One region of the Micromonospora musae genome, then DNA from elsewhere that is predicted to be linked to it. Evidence: riboswitches for the same ligand, from Rfam matches in the RefSeq annotation. Region 1 holds a riboswitch; the other holds the start of a gene.

Region 1 (7,067 bases):
CGCCAGTTCGACGGCGATGGCGATCGCCGGGGCCACCGGGTCGAGCGTGGCGACCAGGACGAAGGAGAAGAGCAGAGCGGCGAGGAGCTTCGCGACCGGGTTGCGTCGGGCCAGCGGCGCTCCGGGGGCGGCGACCGGTTCGAGGCTGATCACGAGGACTCCCCGGCCCGAGCCGCCGGCCCGTCACCGGGCGGCGCGGGGCGGGTCAGCGTGACCTGCCGGTCGGCCAGCGCGGCGACGAACTCCGCGTCGTGGGTCACCGCGACGACACCGTGCCCGGCGTCGCGCAGGTCGGCGAAGAGGTCGACCAGCTCCAGCCAGGTCCGCCGGTCCTGACCGAAGGTGGGCTCGTCGCAGATCAACAGCCGGGGCGCGGTGGCCAGGGCGGTCGCCACGCTCAGCCGCCGCGCCTCACCGCCGGAGAGGGTGTACGGGTTGGCGCGCGCCAGCGCGGTCAGCCGTAGCCGGTCGAGCAGGTCGTCCACGGTGGAGTCGACCTCCGCCTCGGTGCGACCGGTGCGGCGCGGGCCGAGGGCCAGCTCGTCGAAGACCGTGCCGGTGACGAACTGGTGCTCCGGATCCTGGAAGACCGAGCCGATCCGGGTGGCCAGCGCCGGGGCGCGCCAGCGGTGCGGGGGAGCGGAGGCGTCCCGACCGGCCAGCTCCGTGCTCGCCGTGACCGTGCCGGTGCCGGGCTTGAGCAAGCCGCCGAGGAGCAACGCCAGGGTGGATTTGCCCGCCCCGTTCGGACCGAGCACGGCGAGTGCCTCGCCCGCGCGTACGGTCAGGTCGGTCGCGGCCAGGCGGGGGCGCAGGCCCAGCCGGTCCGCGGTGAGCAGCGCCGCGCCGGCGGTGGTGGCGGCGCGGCGCGGCGGCACGGTCCGGCCCGGCACCCAGACGCCTTCGGCGGCGAGCGCGTCACCGTACGCGTCGAAGACCGCCTCCGGCGTTCCGTCGGCCCGTACGCCGCCACCGGCCTCCAGGACCACCACCCGGTCGACCAGCGGCAGCGCCTCGGCCACCCGGTGCTCGACCAGGATCAGCGTCGTGTCGGCGTCCAGCGCGCCGGCGATCGCCGAGCGCACCAGGGCGGCGCCGGCCGGATCGAGGTTGGCGGTCGGCTCGTCGAGCAGGAGCAGCCCCGGGCGCAGTGCGAGCGCCCCGGCCAGCGCCAGCCGCTGCTGTTCGCCGCCGGAGAGCGCGGCGGTGGGCCGGTCCCGGTGGTACGGGAAGCCGACCCGGTGCAGCGCCTCGTCGACCCGCGGCCAGATCTCGTCGCTCGGTACGCCCCGGTTCTCCAGCCCGAAGGCGACGTCGTCGCCGCAGCGGGCCATGACCAGCTGGCTCTCCGGATCCTGGAAGACGATGCCGACGCGCTCCCGGGCCTTGCGCGGGTCGAGTCCGTCGATCTCGACGGTGCCGCTCTGCTCGCCCGAGTCCTCGGGCAGCAGCCCGGCGAGCGCGGCGAGCAGGGTGCTCTTGCCGGCGCCCGAGGGGCCGAGCAGCAGCACCCGTTCGCCGCGCTCGACGCGCAGGTCCACGCCCTGCACGGCCCAGCGTTTCCGCCCGGCGTGCCGCCACCCGAATCCCCGCAACGTGACACCGCTCACCACCCTCACCTCCTTCCGGCCCACGAACCAGCAGCGTTGATCAAGAGGTTTGCGTCAGAATCGCGATCCCCGTTGACGCAAACCTCTTGATCAACGGGGTCGAGGCCCGGGGTGGGGGCTAGATGGCGGCGCGTTCGCGGCCGGCGGGGAAGCGGTCCAGGGCACCGGTGTTCGCGAGCGCGCGGGTCAACGCCCAGCCGCCGACGCCGGCCACGATCGTCGAGCTGACGACGGTGAGCAGGGCGTACGGGAGCCGGTAGCTCGCCAGGTCGGTCGCCGTGTTCCAGTAGACGAAGTCGAAGATCGCCGCGCTGACGCCGGTGAGCGCGCCCGCCAGCACCGAGGCCGGGAGGCGGAACGAGTGGTACCGGAACGCCGCGAAGGCCAGTTCGGCGCCGAGGCCCTGCATAACGCCCTGGACGATCGTGATGCTCGCCCACTGGCTGCCCAGCAGCGCGGAGAGGATCGCGGCCACCGTCTCGCAGTAGAGCGCGGCGCCGGGCTTACGGATGACCAGACCACCGAGCACGGCCGGGACCAGCCAGACGCCGTAGATCAGCGTCTGCGCCGGCGGGAAGAAGGCGAACGCCGCGTCGGTGGCGCTCCAGACCAGGTTCCAGGCCCAGAAGATGACGCCGAAGGCGACGGCGATCACGGACGCGACCACGATGTCGATGGTGCGCCAGCGATTGGTGTCGGTGCTTTTCATCTGTTTACTCCCAGTTCGGCAGAGGGAACCAGGAGAAGACGCACGCCGCGCCCGGTATCACCGGACGGCGACGCGGCTGGAGGTCGACCGAACTCCCTGCGCTGGCATTACCCAGATCAGGTTCGAGGGTCTGCGGGCGTGCCCGCACTCTCAGCGCTGTGCGCTCCCCTGTCGGATGTGAAATTGATACGGAGACGCTAGCACCGTGGGCAGGGGCCGGGCCACGCCGCCCGACCTGGGTAGGCTGCCGATCATGCGCATCGACGCCCGTGGTCTGGAGTTCGTGGTACGCGCCGGCGGCCCGGAGGGCGGCGAGCCCGTCCTGCTGCTGCACGGCTTCCCGCAACACGGCGGAGAGTTCGACGAGGTGGTACCCGCCCTGCACGACGCGGGGCTGCGCACCTACGCGCCGGACCAGCGCGGCTACTCACCCGGTGCCCGGCCGACCGACGTCGAGGCGTACCAGCTGCCGGAGCTGGTGGCCGACGCGGCGGCGCTGCTCGACGCGCTGGGCGTCGAGGCAGCGCACCTCGTCGGGCACGACTGGGGTGCCGCCGTCGCCTGGGCGCTCGCCGCGGCGCACCCCGAGCGGGTCCGGACGCTCACCGCCGTGTCGGTACCGCACCCGGCCGCCATGGCGCACGCGCTCGCGCACGACCCGAAGCAGAAGGCCCGCTCGTCGTACATGGCGCTCTTCCGCCAGGCCGGGACGGCGGAGAAGATGCTGCTGGGAATGCGGGCGGCCGGGCTGCGCCGGGTGCTGAGCGGCGTCGGAGACAGCGCCCGGGTGGCCGCGTACGCGGAGCCGATGCGTGAGCCCGGCGCGCTGACCGGGGCGCTGAACTGGTACCGGGCGATGTCGGGGGCCGCGCTGGGAGCCGTCGGGCCGGTGACGGTGCCCACCACGTACGTCTGGAGCGACGGCGACACCGCGATCGGTCGCGGCGCCGCCGAGGAGTGCGCGCGGCACGTGACCGGCGACTACCGCTTCGTGGAGCTGCCCGGGGTGAGCCACTGGATCCCGGACGAGGCGCCCGCGCCGCTGGCCGAGGTGATCCTGGCCCGAGTCGCCGGCGATGCACGTACGGATGGGACGGAGGAGCTGTGACGTTGAACGCCGAGGGTTACCTGGCGATGGTGACCGAGACGATGAACCGGGTGGCCGAGAGCCAGCGGGAGGCGGTCGGCCGCGCGGCCGACCTGATCGCCGAGTCGATCGGCGCCGACGGCGTGGTGCACGCCTTCGGCACCGGCCACTCCGAGGCGCTCGCCATGGAGCTCGCCGGTCGGGCCGGCGGGCTGGTGCCCACCAACCGGATCGCGCTGCGGGACCTGGTGCTGCTCGGCGGCGCACCCGTCGACCTGCTCGGCCCGACCCTGGAGCGGGACCCGACGGTCGCGCACCGCCTCTACGCGCTGGCCCCGGTACGCCCGCAGGACGTCTTCGTGCTCGCCTCGAACTCGGGGGTCAACGGCGCGATGGTGGAGTTCGCCTCCGTGGTCAAGGAGAACGGCCATGCCCTGGTGGCGATCACCTCGGCGCAGCACTCCGCCCGGATGACGTCCCGCCACCCGTCCGGGCGCAAGCTCGCCGACTTCGCCGACGTGGTGCTCGACAACGGCGCCCCGTACGGCGACGCGACGCTGCCGCTGCCCGGTGGCGGCGCGGTCGGCGCGGTCTCCTCGATCACCGCCGCCCTGCTCGCGCAGCAGATCACGGTCGAGGTGGTGGCCCGGCTGCTCGCCGCGGGGCAGCAGCCCCCGGTCTACCTGTCGGCCAACATCGCCGGCGGCGACGAGCACAACAACGCCCTCGAGGCCCGCTACGCCGGCCGGATCCGCCGGGGCGCCTGACCCGGCTCCCGCGTTCGGCGTGGCACGTCGGCCTGTCATGAGTCGGTTTCAGATGACGGGCCATCGGGCACTGGCGTTCCTGCCGGCGGCGCCCTCCGTCGGCATTAGCGTCGGAGCGGGAGGTAGCGCGTGTCCAAGGAGACGGAGCGGCAACGCTGGCAGCGCAACTTCGCCGATCTGCTCCAGGAGCTGCGGGTGGCGCAGACCGGGGTGCAGATCCTGTTCGCCTTTCTGTTGACGCTGCCGTTCAGCAACGGCTTCACCCGGACGACCGACTTCCAGAAGGACGTCTACGTCGTCTCGCTGCTCGCCGCGGCGGCCGCCACGGCGCTGATCATCTCTCCGGTGGCGTTCCACCGGGCGCTGTTCCGGCAGGGGCGCAAGCCGGAGCTGGTCCGGTTCGCCCACCGGATGGCCTCCGGTGGGCTCGCCTTCATGCTGGTCTCGATGGTCAGCGCGGTACTGCTGATCACCGATTTCGTCCTCGACCGTCCGCTCGCGTTCGTGCTCAGCGCGCTGACCGCGCTCTGGTTCCTCGGCTTCTGGGCGTTGCTGCCGTTCGCCCGCCGCAACTGGGGCGAGGACGACATCGACGACGAGGACGACGACCCTCGTACGCTCACCGGCGACTGACCCCCGCCCTGGTGACCGGGCCCGGCCGGCTCACCGGCTTACCCCACGCCATCGCCGAAAATCGATCTTTACGCAGCGCTACCCCTGGGTAACAACCGGGGGTAGCGTGGCGTTTGTCGAGCACGTTGACGCAGCGGACCGAGGTTCGAGGGGGCAGCCGTGACCACGACGCAGGACAGCCGACCCGAGCCGGGCTCCTCCGGCGGCGCTCCGGAGCGACCCGACACCAGTGGCGGCACCGCGGCCCCGCTGCCGAGCGAGGCGGGGCAGGTCTCCGAGAAGGAGGCCCGCCAGGTCGCCGAGGCGGCCCGAGAATCCACCTGGGACCGACCGAGCTTCGGCAAGTCGCTCTTCCTCGGCCGGTTCCGACTCGACCTGATCAACCCGTGGCCGAGCTCCGACGCGGACGAGGACGCCCGGGCCGAGGAGTTCCTCGGCCGGCTCCGGGAGTACCTCGCCACCGAGGTGGACGGCGCGGCGATCGAGCGGGACGCGCGCATCCCCGACGAGGTGTTCCAGGGTCTCGGTCGCCTCGGCGCGTTCGGCATGAAGATCGACCGGGCGTACGGCGGGCTCGGGCTGAGCAACCTCCAGTACTGCCGGGCGTTGATGCTCGCCGGCTCGGTCAGCCCGGCGATCGGCGCGCTGCTCTCCGCACACCAGTCCATCGGTGTGCCGCAGCCGCTGAAGATGTTCGGTACGCCGGAGCAGAAGCAGCGTTTCCTGCCCCGGCTGGCGGCCGGCGAGGTCTCCGCGTTCCTGCTGACCGAGCCGGACGTCGGCTCGGACCCGGCCCGGTTGGCGACCACCGCCGAGCCGACCGAGGACGGCGCCGGCTACCGGCTCAACGGTGTGAAGCTCTGGGCGACCAACGGCACCGTGGCGACGCTGCTCGTCGTGATGGCCCGGGTGCCGGCCGCCGAGGGGCGCCGCGGCGGCATCACCGCCTTCGTCGTGGAGGGCGACGCCGAGGGCATCACGGTGGAGCGGCGCAACAGCTTCCTCGGCCTGCGGGGCCTGGAGAACAGCGTCACCCGGTTCCACGACGTCTTCGTGCCGACGGAGAACGTCATCGGGGGCGAGGGTAAGGGGCTGAAGATCGCCTTGACCACGCTCAACACCGGTCGCCTCTCACTGCCGGCGATGTGCGTGGGCGCCGGCAAGTGGTCGTTGAACGTGGCGCGGCAGTGGGCCGCCGAACGGGTGCAGTGGGGCCGGGCGGTCGGTGAGCACGAGGCGGTCGCCCAGAAGCTCGCCTTCATGGCCGCGACGACGTACGGCATGGAGACCATGCTGGAGATCTGCTGCCGGCTCGCCGACGACGACCGCAACGACATCCGGATCGAGGCGGCGCTGGTCAAGCTCTACGCCAGCGAGATGGCCTGGCGGATCGTCGACGACCTGATCCAGATCCGTGGCGGTCGTGGCTACGAGACGGCGGATTCGTTGGCCGCTCGCGGCGAGCGGCCGGCCCCCGTCGAGCAGATCCTTCGTGACCTGCGGATCAACCGGATCTTCGAGGGGTCGACGGAGATCATGCATCTGCTGATCGCCCGCGAGGCGGTCGACGCGCACCTCGCGGTCGCCGGGGACATCATCGACCCGGACGCGGGCCTGGGGCGCAAGGCGAAGTCGGGGGCCCGGGCCGGGGTCTTCTACGCGAAGTGGCTGCCCACGCTCGCGGTCGGGCGGGGTCAGAGCCCCCGGGCGTACGCCGAGTTCGGGCCGCTCGCCCGCCACCTGCGGCAGGTGGAGCGGGTGTCGCGCAAGCTCGCCCGGTCGACGTTCTACGCGATGTCGCGCTGGCAGGGGCGGATGGAGCGCAAGCAGGCGTTCCTGGGGCGGATCGTGGACATCGGGGCGGAGTTGTCCGCGATGGCCGCGGTCTGCGTCCGCGCCCACGCCGAGCGGGACGCCCGGCCGGAGAACCTCGAACTGGCCGACCTCTTCTGCCGGCAGGCCCGGGTCCGGGTCGACGCGCTCCTCACGTCGCTCTGGGAGAACACCGACTCGGTCGACGTCGCGGCGGCGAAGCGGATCCTCGCCGGCCGATACACCGATCTGGAGTCCGGTGTGATCACCCCGTCCGACGAGCTGCCCTGGGTGGCCCCCTGGTCGGCAGGCCCGTCGACCGCCACCGACGCCCGCCGGAGGATCCCGCCACCCCAGTGACCTCCGCCACTGTCCGCACCGCCCCGGGGCGCCGTCCGCCAGGTCTCGGCCTGGCCCGTGGCGGAGCCCGCCGAGATGGCGGCCGGCGG
Region 2 (7,067 bases), on a different contig from region 1:
GAACCAGTCGAACGCCGCCTCCACCACCGGAGCGTCCGTGCCGCCGTTGAGGGCGAACAGGCCGATCCGAGGGTTGGTGATGCCGGCGAGCGCGGCGGACCGGCCGACCGGGGTGAAGGTCTGTCCGTCGGCCGAGACGGCTGCGGTCAGGTTCGTCCCGTCGCTGTTGAGCCGCAGGTAGAGCGTGTCGCCGGCCGGGGCGGCGACGCTGTCGGCCGCCTCGTTGCGCGGTGCGCCGGCGGTCTCCCGGATGAACTCCACCCGCCGGCTGCCCGAGTAGAGCAGGTCCAGCTTGGCGTAGTTGTCGTCGTCGCCGTAGACCAGCAGGCCGGCCTGCTGCCAGTTGGTCGTCACCGGCAGGGTGAACCGGGTGGTCGCCTGCCACGGACCGGACGGCGCCGGCTGGAGCACCAGGTTCGTCGCGTCGTTGCGTGCCCCGTAGAGGTCACCCACCGCGGTGGGCAGCCGCAGCGCGCCGTTGGAGACCGAGTAGAGCTGGTTCTCCCGGACCACGCTCCAGCGCGCCTTGTCGAGGGCGGCGCCGGTGAAGTCGTCCGAGCGCGCCCCGAAGCAGGACGTGTTCGGCGCCTCGACCCGCACCGGCACGGTCGCGTACGCCTTGGCGCCCCTGCTGTCGGTCACCGTGAGGGTCGCGGTGAAGGCGCCCGCGGCCGTGTAGGTGTGGCTCGCGTCCAGGGTGTCCGCCGTACCGCCGTCACCGAAGTCCCAGGCGTACGTCAGCGGCGTGTCCCCCTCGGCGTCGGTGGCCGTGCCGTCGAAGGCGACGGCGAGCGGGGCGGTGCCGGTGGTCGGGGTGGCGGTGGCGGTGACCACCGGTGGCCCGTTCTCGGTGACCCCGCGACCGATGAAGTCCATCCAGTTGACGTTCATCAGCGAGCCGGCGCCGCCGGACGGATCCTTGGCGACGAAGAAGAGCGTGCCCGTGCCCGGGCCGGTCACCGGCGCGGTCACGTCCGTGTACGTCTGCCAGTCGCCGGTGCCGGGCACGGTGGCCTGCGCCACCAGCGGCCCGTCGACCGCGCCGGAGCGGACGTCGATCCGCCCGCCGTTGACGTCCGAGGCGACCCGGAACCGGATCGACGTGATGTTGGTCAGGTTTGCCGGGGAGACCGACCACCAGTCGCCGTCCTCGATGAACCCGATGTTCTGGCCACCACCGGCGGTGTCGCTGGTGGTCTCGCGCTGCACGCCCGGGTCCCCGCCGCCGGTGCTGCCCGGCGCCCGGCCGGTGGCGGTGAAGTACTCGGCCTGCTTCCGCTTCGGCTGGAGCTGCTCGATGGCCCGGCCGGTGAGCGGGCCGGCGCCCGAGCCGCCACCGAGGTCGGTGTAGGTCGCCTCGAAGACGGCGAAGACGTTCGCCTCCGCGCCGTGCCCGGAGGCCAGCGACGTCTGGACCAGCCCGGTGCAGCCGGTGTGCTGCTCCAGCGGGTGGGCGTGCTCGTCGTGGCCGAGCAGCACCTGGAGCTGGACCCGGTCGCACTCGATCTCGCCGTCCTCCGGGTCGGTCACCTGCACCGTGTAGCGGACCTGGTCACCCCAGTCGAAGAAGCCCCCGTCCGGCGGGAACTCGATCTTCACGGTCGGGGCGGTGTTGCCCACGGTGACCGGCACGTTGGCCACCGCGGTACGCCCCTTCGGGTTGGTGACCGTGAGCTGCGCCGTGTACGACCCGGCCTCGGCGTACGTGTGCGTCGGGTTCGCCTCGGTGCTGGTCTGCCCGTCGCCGAAGGCCCACGCGTAGCTGAGCGTGCCGCCGTCGGGGTCGCGGGAACCGGCGCTGGAGAAGGCGACGGTCAGCGGCGCCGGCCCGGAGGTCGGCTCGCCGCTCGCCACCGCGATCGGGGCCCGGTCACCGGCGACGTAGTCGATCCGGTAGACGCCGGAGTTGTCGTTGTTGCCGCCGAAGCCGCTGCCCCACTCGATGAGGTAGAGCGCGCCGTCCGGGCCGAACTCGAAGTCCATCGGCCGGATCAGGCTCATGCCGGTGAGCAGCTGGTTGATGTCCACCAGCGACTTGCCGTCGGCGGTCACCTGCATCGTGTACATCTTCGACTGGTTCCACTCGCCGAAGAGCGCCTTGCCGTCGTAGTACGCCGGCCACTTCCGGTCCGAGCTCAGCTCGGCGTCGTACCGGTAGACCGGGCCGCCCATCGGCGCGCCGCCGCCTCCGATCTCGGGGAAGAGCGGGTTGCCGCTGTAGTCGTAGTCGACGGTGGCCGGGACGGCCGGCGGCAGGTTGGTGAGGCCGGTGTTGTTCGGCGAGTTGTTCACCGGCGCCGCGCAGTCGAACTTCGGCCCGCTCGGGCCGGCGGGGAACTGGTAGTCGTTGTAGGCGTAGTTCGCCCCGGTGCAGTACGGCCATCCGTAGTTGCCCGCGGTGCCGACGATGTTCCACTCGACCGTGCCCTCCGGGCCGCGGTTCGGGTTGGCGGAACCGGCGTCCGGCCCGTAGTCGCCGACGTACAGGGTGTCGGTGCCCGGGTCGACGCCGATCCGGAACGGGTTGCGGAAGCCCATCGCGAAGATCTCCGGACGGGTCCGCTCGGTGCCCGGCGCGAACAGGTTGCCGCTCGGGACGGTGTACGTCCCGTCGTCCTCCGGGTGGATCCGCAGCACCTTGCCGCGCAGGTCGTTGGTGTTGCCCGAGGTGCGCTGCGCGTCGTAGTCCTGGCGACCCGGCCGCTCGTCGATCGGGTTGAACGCGTCGGACTCGAACGGGTTGGTGTTGTCACCGGTGGCCAGGTACAGGTTGCCGGCCCCGTCGAAGGCCATGCTCCCGCCGGCGTGGCAGCAGGTGTTGCGCTGCGTGTCGACCCGGAGCACCTGCTTCTCGCTGGCCAGGTCGATGGTGTCGCCGGTCACCGTGAACCGGGACAGCAGGTTGCGCGCCACCCCGTCGTTCGGGGCGTAGTAGAGGTACACCCAGTTGTTGGTGGCGAAGTCCGGGTCGAGGCGGATGCCGATCAGCCCGTCCTCGTTGCCGGTGAAGACGTCCAGGTCGACGGCGGTGACCGTGTTGCCGGTGTCCGGCTTGACGATCTGCACCCGGCCGTCGCGCTCGACGTAGAAGACCCGGCCGTCCGGGGCGACGTCCAGCTCCATCGGGTTGCTGGTGTTGCTGTCCAGCGTGACCTTCTCGAAGCTGGAGGTCAGCGAGGCGCCGCAGTCGGCGCTCTCGACGCCCGCCGCGGTCCGGATGCCGCCGAGCAGGTGGGCGAGGAACTCCGGCTCCGCGTACGACTCGCGGGTGTGGCCGCCACCCGTGTACCACGAGCGGCCGCCGTCGAAGTCCTGACACCAGGCGATCGGGTGGTCGGCACCCATCGCGCCCGCGCCCGGGGAGTAGCTGGTCTCGTCGAGGCTCGCCAGCACGTGCACGTCGGGGCGGGGGTTCGACTGGTAGTTGTACCACTCGTCGAACCGGGACCAGCGCGCCGGCAGGTCGGCCGTGGCCGGGTGGGCGTGGTCCTCGACCTTCACCGTGGCCTGCTGGTTGGCCGGGTGGCTGGCGAAGTACGCCCCGACCAACTCGCCGTACCAGCTCCAGCTGTACTCGGTGTCGGACGCGGCGTGGATGCCGACGTAGCCGCCGCCGGCCTGCACGTACCGCTCGAAGGCCGCCTGCTGGTCGGCGTCGAGGACGTCGCCGGTGGTGGAGAGCCAGATGACTGCCTGGTACTTCGCGAGGTTGGCGTCGGTGAACGCGCCGCCGTCCTCGGTGGTGTCGACGGTGAAGCCGTGCTCCGCGCCGAGCTGCTGGATGGCGGCGATGCCGGTGGGGATCGAATCGTGCCGGAAGCCGGCCGTCTTCGAGAAGATCAGCACGGAGAAGGCCTCGGCGGCGGCGGGAGCCGCCTCGGGGAGCGCCTGGGTCACCGGCGTGGCGGCCGGCGGGGCGGCCTGAGCGGCTCGCGCCGCGGTCGGGCCGGCGGTCGGTGCCGCCTGCGCGGCCGACGTGCCGAGCAGGGCTGTCGAGGTGAGCGCAATTGAGAGCAGGATCGCGGTGATGGGTGAGCGGGCACGACGAGTGCGGGACACGCCGCCTCCTATGTCGCGGTGGACAGGGGATCGCGGGGGCCGGCTCGCCGAAGACCGTCCCGGGTGGGTCGGTGCGGGCGCCGGGCCATGGCGTCCGCACCGATATTTTTGTCGAATCGCTGAACAAATTAATTCCGGTGGATGCGTATCCGGCAAGATGCCAAACGGTAACGGTTTCGCAACAGCGGGCGACATTCCGAACAGGACCGCATGAAGCGCCCGGCGGAGGATCGCCGCCACTGTTGCCGCGCTCACCCTTGGCAGGGTCGCCGGGTCTGTCGTACGGTGACCGAGCAAGTGACCCACGGGAGCCCGGTGGACCGGGCTGAGAGGGGGGCTGTCAGCCCCCGACCGTCGAACCTGATCCGGGTAATGCCGGCGCAGGGAGGAGTGTTGCCGTGCCGTCCCTGGGACGACTCCATCTCATCACCGACACCCGACCCGGGCGCGATCCGCTCGCCGTGGTCCGGGCTGCCCTCAGCGCCGCCCGCACGGAACTCGTCGTGCAGGTCCGGGTCGAGGACTCCGCCACCGACCGCGAGGCGTACGACCTGGCCCGCCGGGTCGCCGCGCTCTGCGCGCCGTACGGGGCGACCTGCCTGGTCAACGACCGGCTGCACGTGGCGCTGGCAGTCGGCGCCGCCGGTGGGCACATCGGCGCGGACGACCTCCCGGTCGAGGCGGCCCGACGCGTGCTCGGCCCGACCGCCGTGCTCGGCGCGACCGCCCGTGAACCGGGCACCGCCACCGAGGCCGTCGCCGCCGGCGCCAGCTACCTCGGGGTCGGCCCCTGCCATCCCACCGCCACGAAGGAGGGCCTGCCCGCCCCGATCGGCGTGACCGGCGTACGGGCGGTGGCCGGAGCGGTCGCCGTTCCCGTGATCGCCATCGGCGGAGTGACCGCGAGCGACGTGCCGGCGCTCCGGGCCGCCGGGGCGTACGGAGTGGCGGTGGTCGGTGCGCTCTCCGGGGCGGCCGATCCGGCCCACGCCACGACCGAGTTGATCGCGGCACTGACGTGCTGAGCGCCCGGTCCACGTCGACCCAAGCCGGCGACGTGGCCCGGGCGGACGTGGCGGTGGTGGGGGCAGGGCCGATCGGCCTCGCCGTCGCCTGGCGCTGCGCCGCCCGCGGGCTGCGCGTGACCGTGCACGATCCCGCTCCGGGCTCGGGGGCCTCGGCGGTCGCCGCCGGCATGCTCGCCCCGGTCTCCGAGGCGTACTTCGGCGAACGGGAACTGACCGGGCTGCTGGTCGAGTCGGCCGCCCGCTGGCCGGCGTTCGCGGCCGAGCTGACCGAGGCGAGCGGCGTCGAACTCGGCTACCGCACCGAGGGGACCCTGCTGGTCGGGCTGACCGCCGACGACCTCGCCGAGGCGCGGCGACTCTGGGCGTACCAGCAGGAGATCGGCCTGCCGGTGACCCCGCTGCGCCCCTCCGAGCTGCGGGACCGCGAGCCGGCGCTCGCCCCGCGGGTGCGCGGCGGCGCGTTCGCCGGGACCGACCACCAGGTCGACCCGCGGCTGCTGCTGCCCGCGCTGCGCATCGCCGCCGAACGGGCCGGCGCGGTGCTGGTCCCCGGGCCGGTCCGCACGCTCGCCGACCTGGACGCCCCGGTGACGGTGGTCGCGGCCGGCTGCGGCGCCGCCGCCCTCACCGGCTTGCCGGTCCGGCCGGTCAAGGGGCAGGTGCTCCGGCTCCGCGCGCCCGGTGGCGCGACGCCGGGCTTCCGGCACGTGATCCGGGGGTACGCCGACGGCGAGTCGGTCTACCTGGTGCCCCGCTCCGGTGGCGAGGTGGTGGTGGGCGCCACCGTCGAGGAGCGCCGGGACACCGACGTCTCCGCCGGGGCGGTGCTGCGGCTGCTCCGCGCCGCCGTGGACGTGCTGCCCGAGCTGGCGGAGTACGACCTGGTCGAGACGGCCGCCGGGCTGCGCCCCGGCACCCCGGACAACGCGCCGATCCTCGGCCCGTTGCCGGGTCGGCCCGGCGTGCTGGCGGCCACCGGGCACCACCGGCACGGCATCGTGCTCACCCCGGTGACCGCCGACCTGATCGCCGACCTGGTGACCACCGGCCGGCCCGATCCACTGCTCGCCCCCTTCCGGCCGGACCGGTTCACCGGTCCAGCCGCTCCGGACTCGGCCGGTTCGGACCCGACCGCTCCGGCGACGGGCGCTGCAGCGGCCGACGCGGTGCCGGCGGCCGGCGGCGCTGGCGTATCGGCGGCCGGAGACGACGACGTAGCTGCCCGGACTAGTGAGGAGGACCCGTGGAACTGACGGTGAACGGGACCGGGCGGACGATGCCCGGCGGTGTGACGGTGGCCGACCTGGTCCGCGAGGTCGCTCCGCAGCAGCGCGGAGTGGCGGTCGCGGTCAACGGCGAGGTGGTGCCCCGTACGGGCTGGCCGGCGACCACGCTGCGCGACGGTGACCGGGTCGAGGTGCTCAGCGCCGCCCAGGGCGGGTGAGCGCGATGACGTTCCGACTCGGCGGGGTCGAGTTCACCTCGCGACTCATCCTCGGCACCGGGGGCGCGGCGAACCTGCGCGTGCTGGAGGAGGCGATCCGCGCGTCCGGCACCGAGCTGGTCACCCTCGCCCTGCGGCGGGTGGACACCGCCCCCGGCATGGGCGGCGGGCTGCTGGATCTGCTGGACCGGTGCGGCGTACGGCTGCTGCCGAACACGGCGGGCTGCTACACGGCGGTCGAGGCGGTCAAGGTGGCCCGGCTGGCCCGGGAGGCGTTCGACACCGACTGGATCAAGTTGGAGGTGATCGGCGACGAGCGCACGCTGCTCCCGGACGGGGTGGAGCTGCTGCGCGCCGCCGAGGAGCTGGTCGCCGACGGGTTCACCGTGCTGCCGTACACGAGTGACGATCCGGTGCTCGCCCGGCGGCTCGCCGACGTCGGCTGCGCCGGCGTGATGCCGGCGGGCGCACCGATCGGGTCCGGGCTGGGCATCAGCAACCCGCACCACATCCGGCTGATCCGGCAGACCGTGGAG

What was found. A riboswitch is a leader RNA that binds a small molecule or an ion and turns the genes downstream of it on or off. The one in region 1 is predicted to bind thiamine pyrophosphate.
Region 2: another riboswitch for thiamine pyrophosphate. It lies ahead of thiE (thiamine phosphate synthase); the one in region 1 lies ahead of D7147_RS17115 (ECF transporter S component).

The regions. Positions count from the first base shown of each region.
Region 1 covers NZ_RAZS01000005.1:513,943-521,009, reverse strand. The annotation lists gene D7147_RS17125 (energy-coupling factor transporter transmembrane component T family protein) at 1-153, opposite strand, end outside; gene D7147_RS17120 (ABC transporter ATP-binding protein) at 150-1,610, opposite strand; gene D7147_RS17115 (ECF transporter S component) at 1,729-2,319, opposite strand; TPP riboswitch at 2,395-2,499, opposite strand; gene D7147_RS17110 (alpha/beta fold hydrolase) at 2,573-3,427, shown strand; gene D7147_RS17105 (sugar isomerase domain-containing protein) at 3,424-4,173, shown strand; gene D7147_RS17100 (DUF6328 family protein) at 4,303-4,806, shown strand; gene D7147_RS17095 (acyl-CoA dehydrogenase family protein) at 4,966-6,978, shown strand.
Region 2 covers NZ_RAZS01000018.1:52,853-59,919, forward strand. The annotation lists gene D7147_RS31570 (ThuA domain-containing protein) at 1-4,059, opposite strand, end outside; TPP riboswitch at 4,355-4,463, shown strand; gene thiE (thiamine phosphate synthase) at 4,458-5,084, shown strand; gene thiO (glycine oxidase ThiO) at 5,081-6,340, shown strand; gene thiS (sulfur carrier protein ThiS) at 6,331-6,531, shown strand; gene D7147_RS31590 (thiazole synthase) at 6,528-7,067, shown strand, end outside.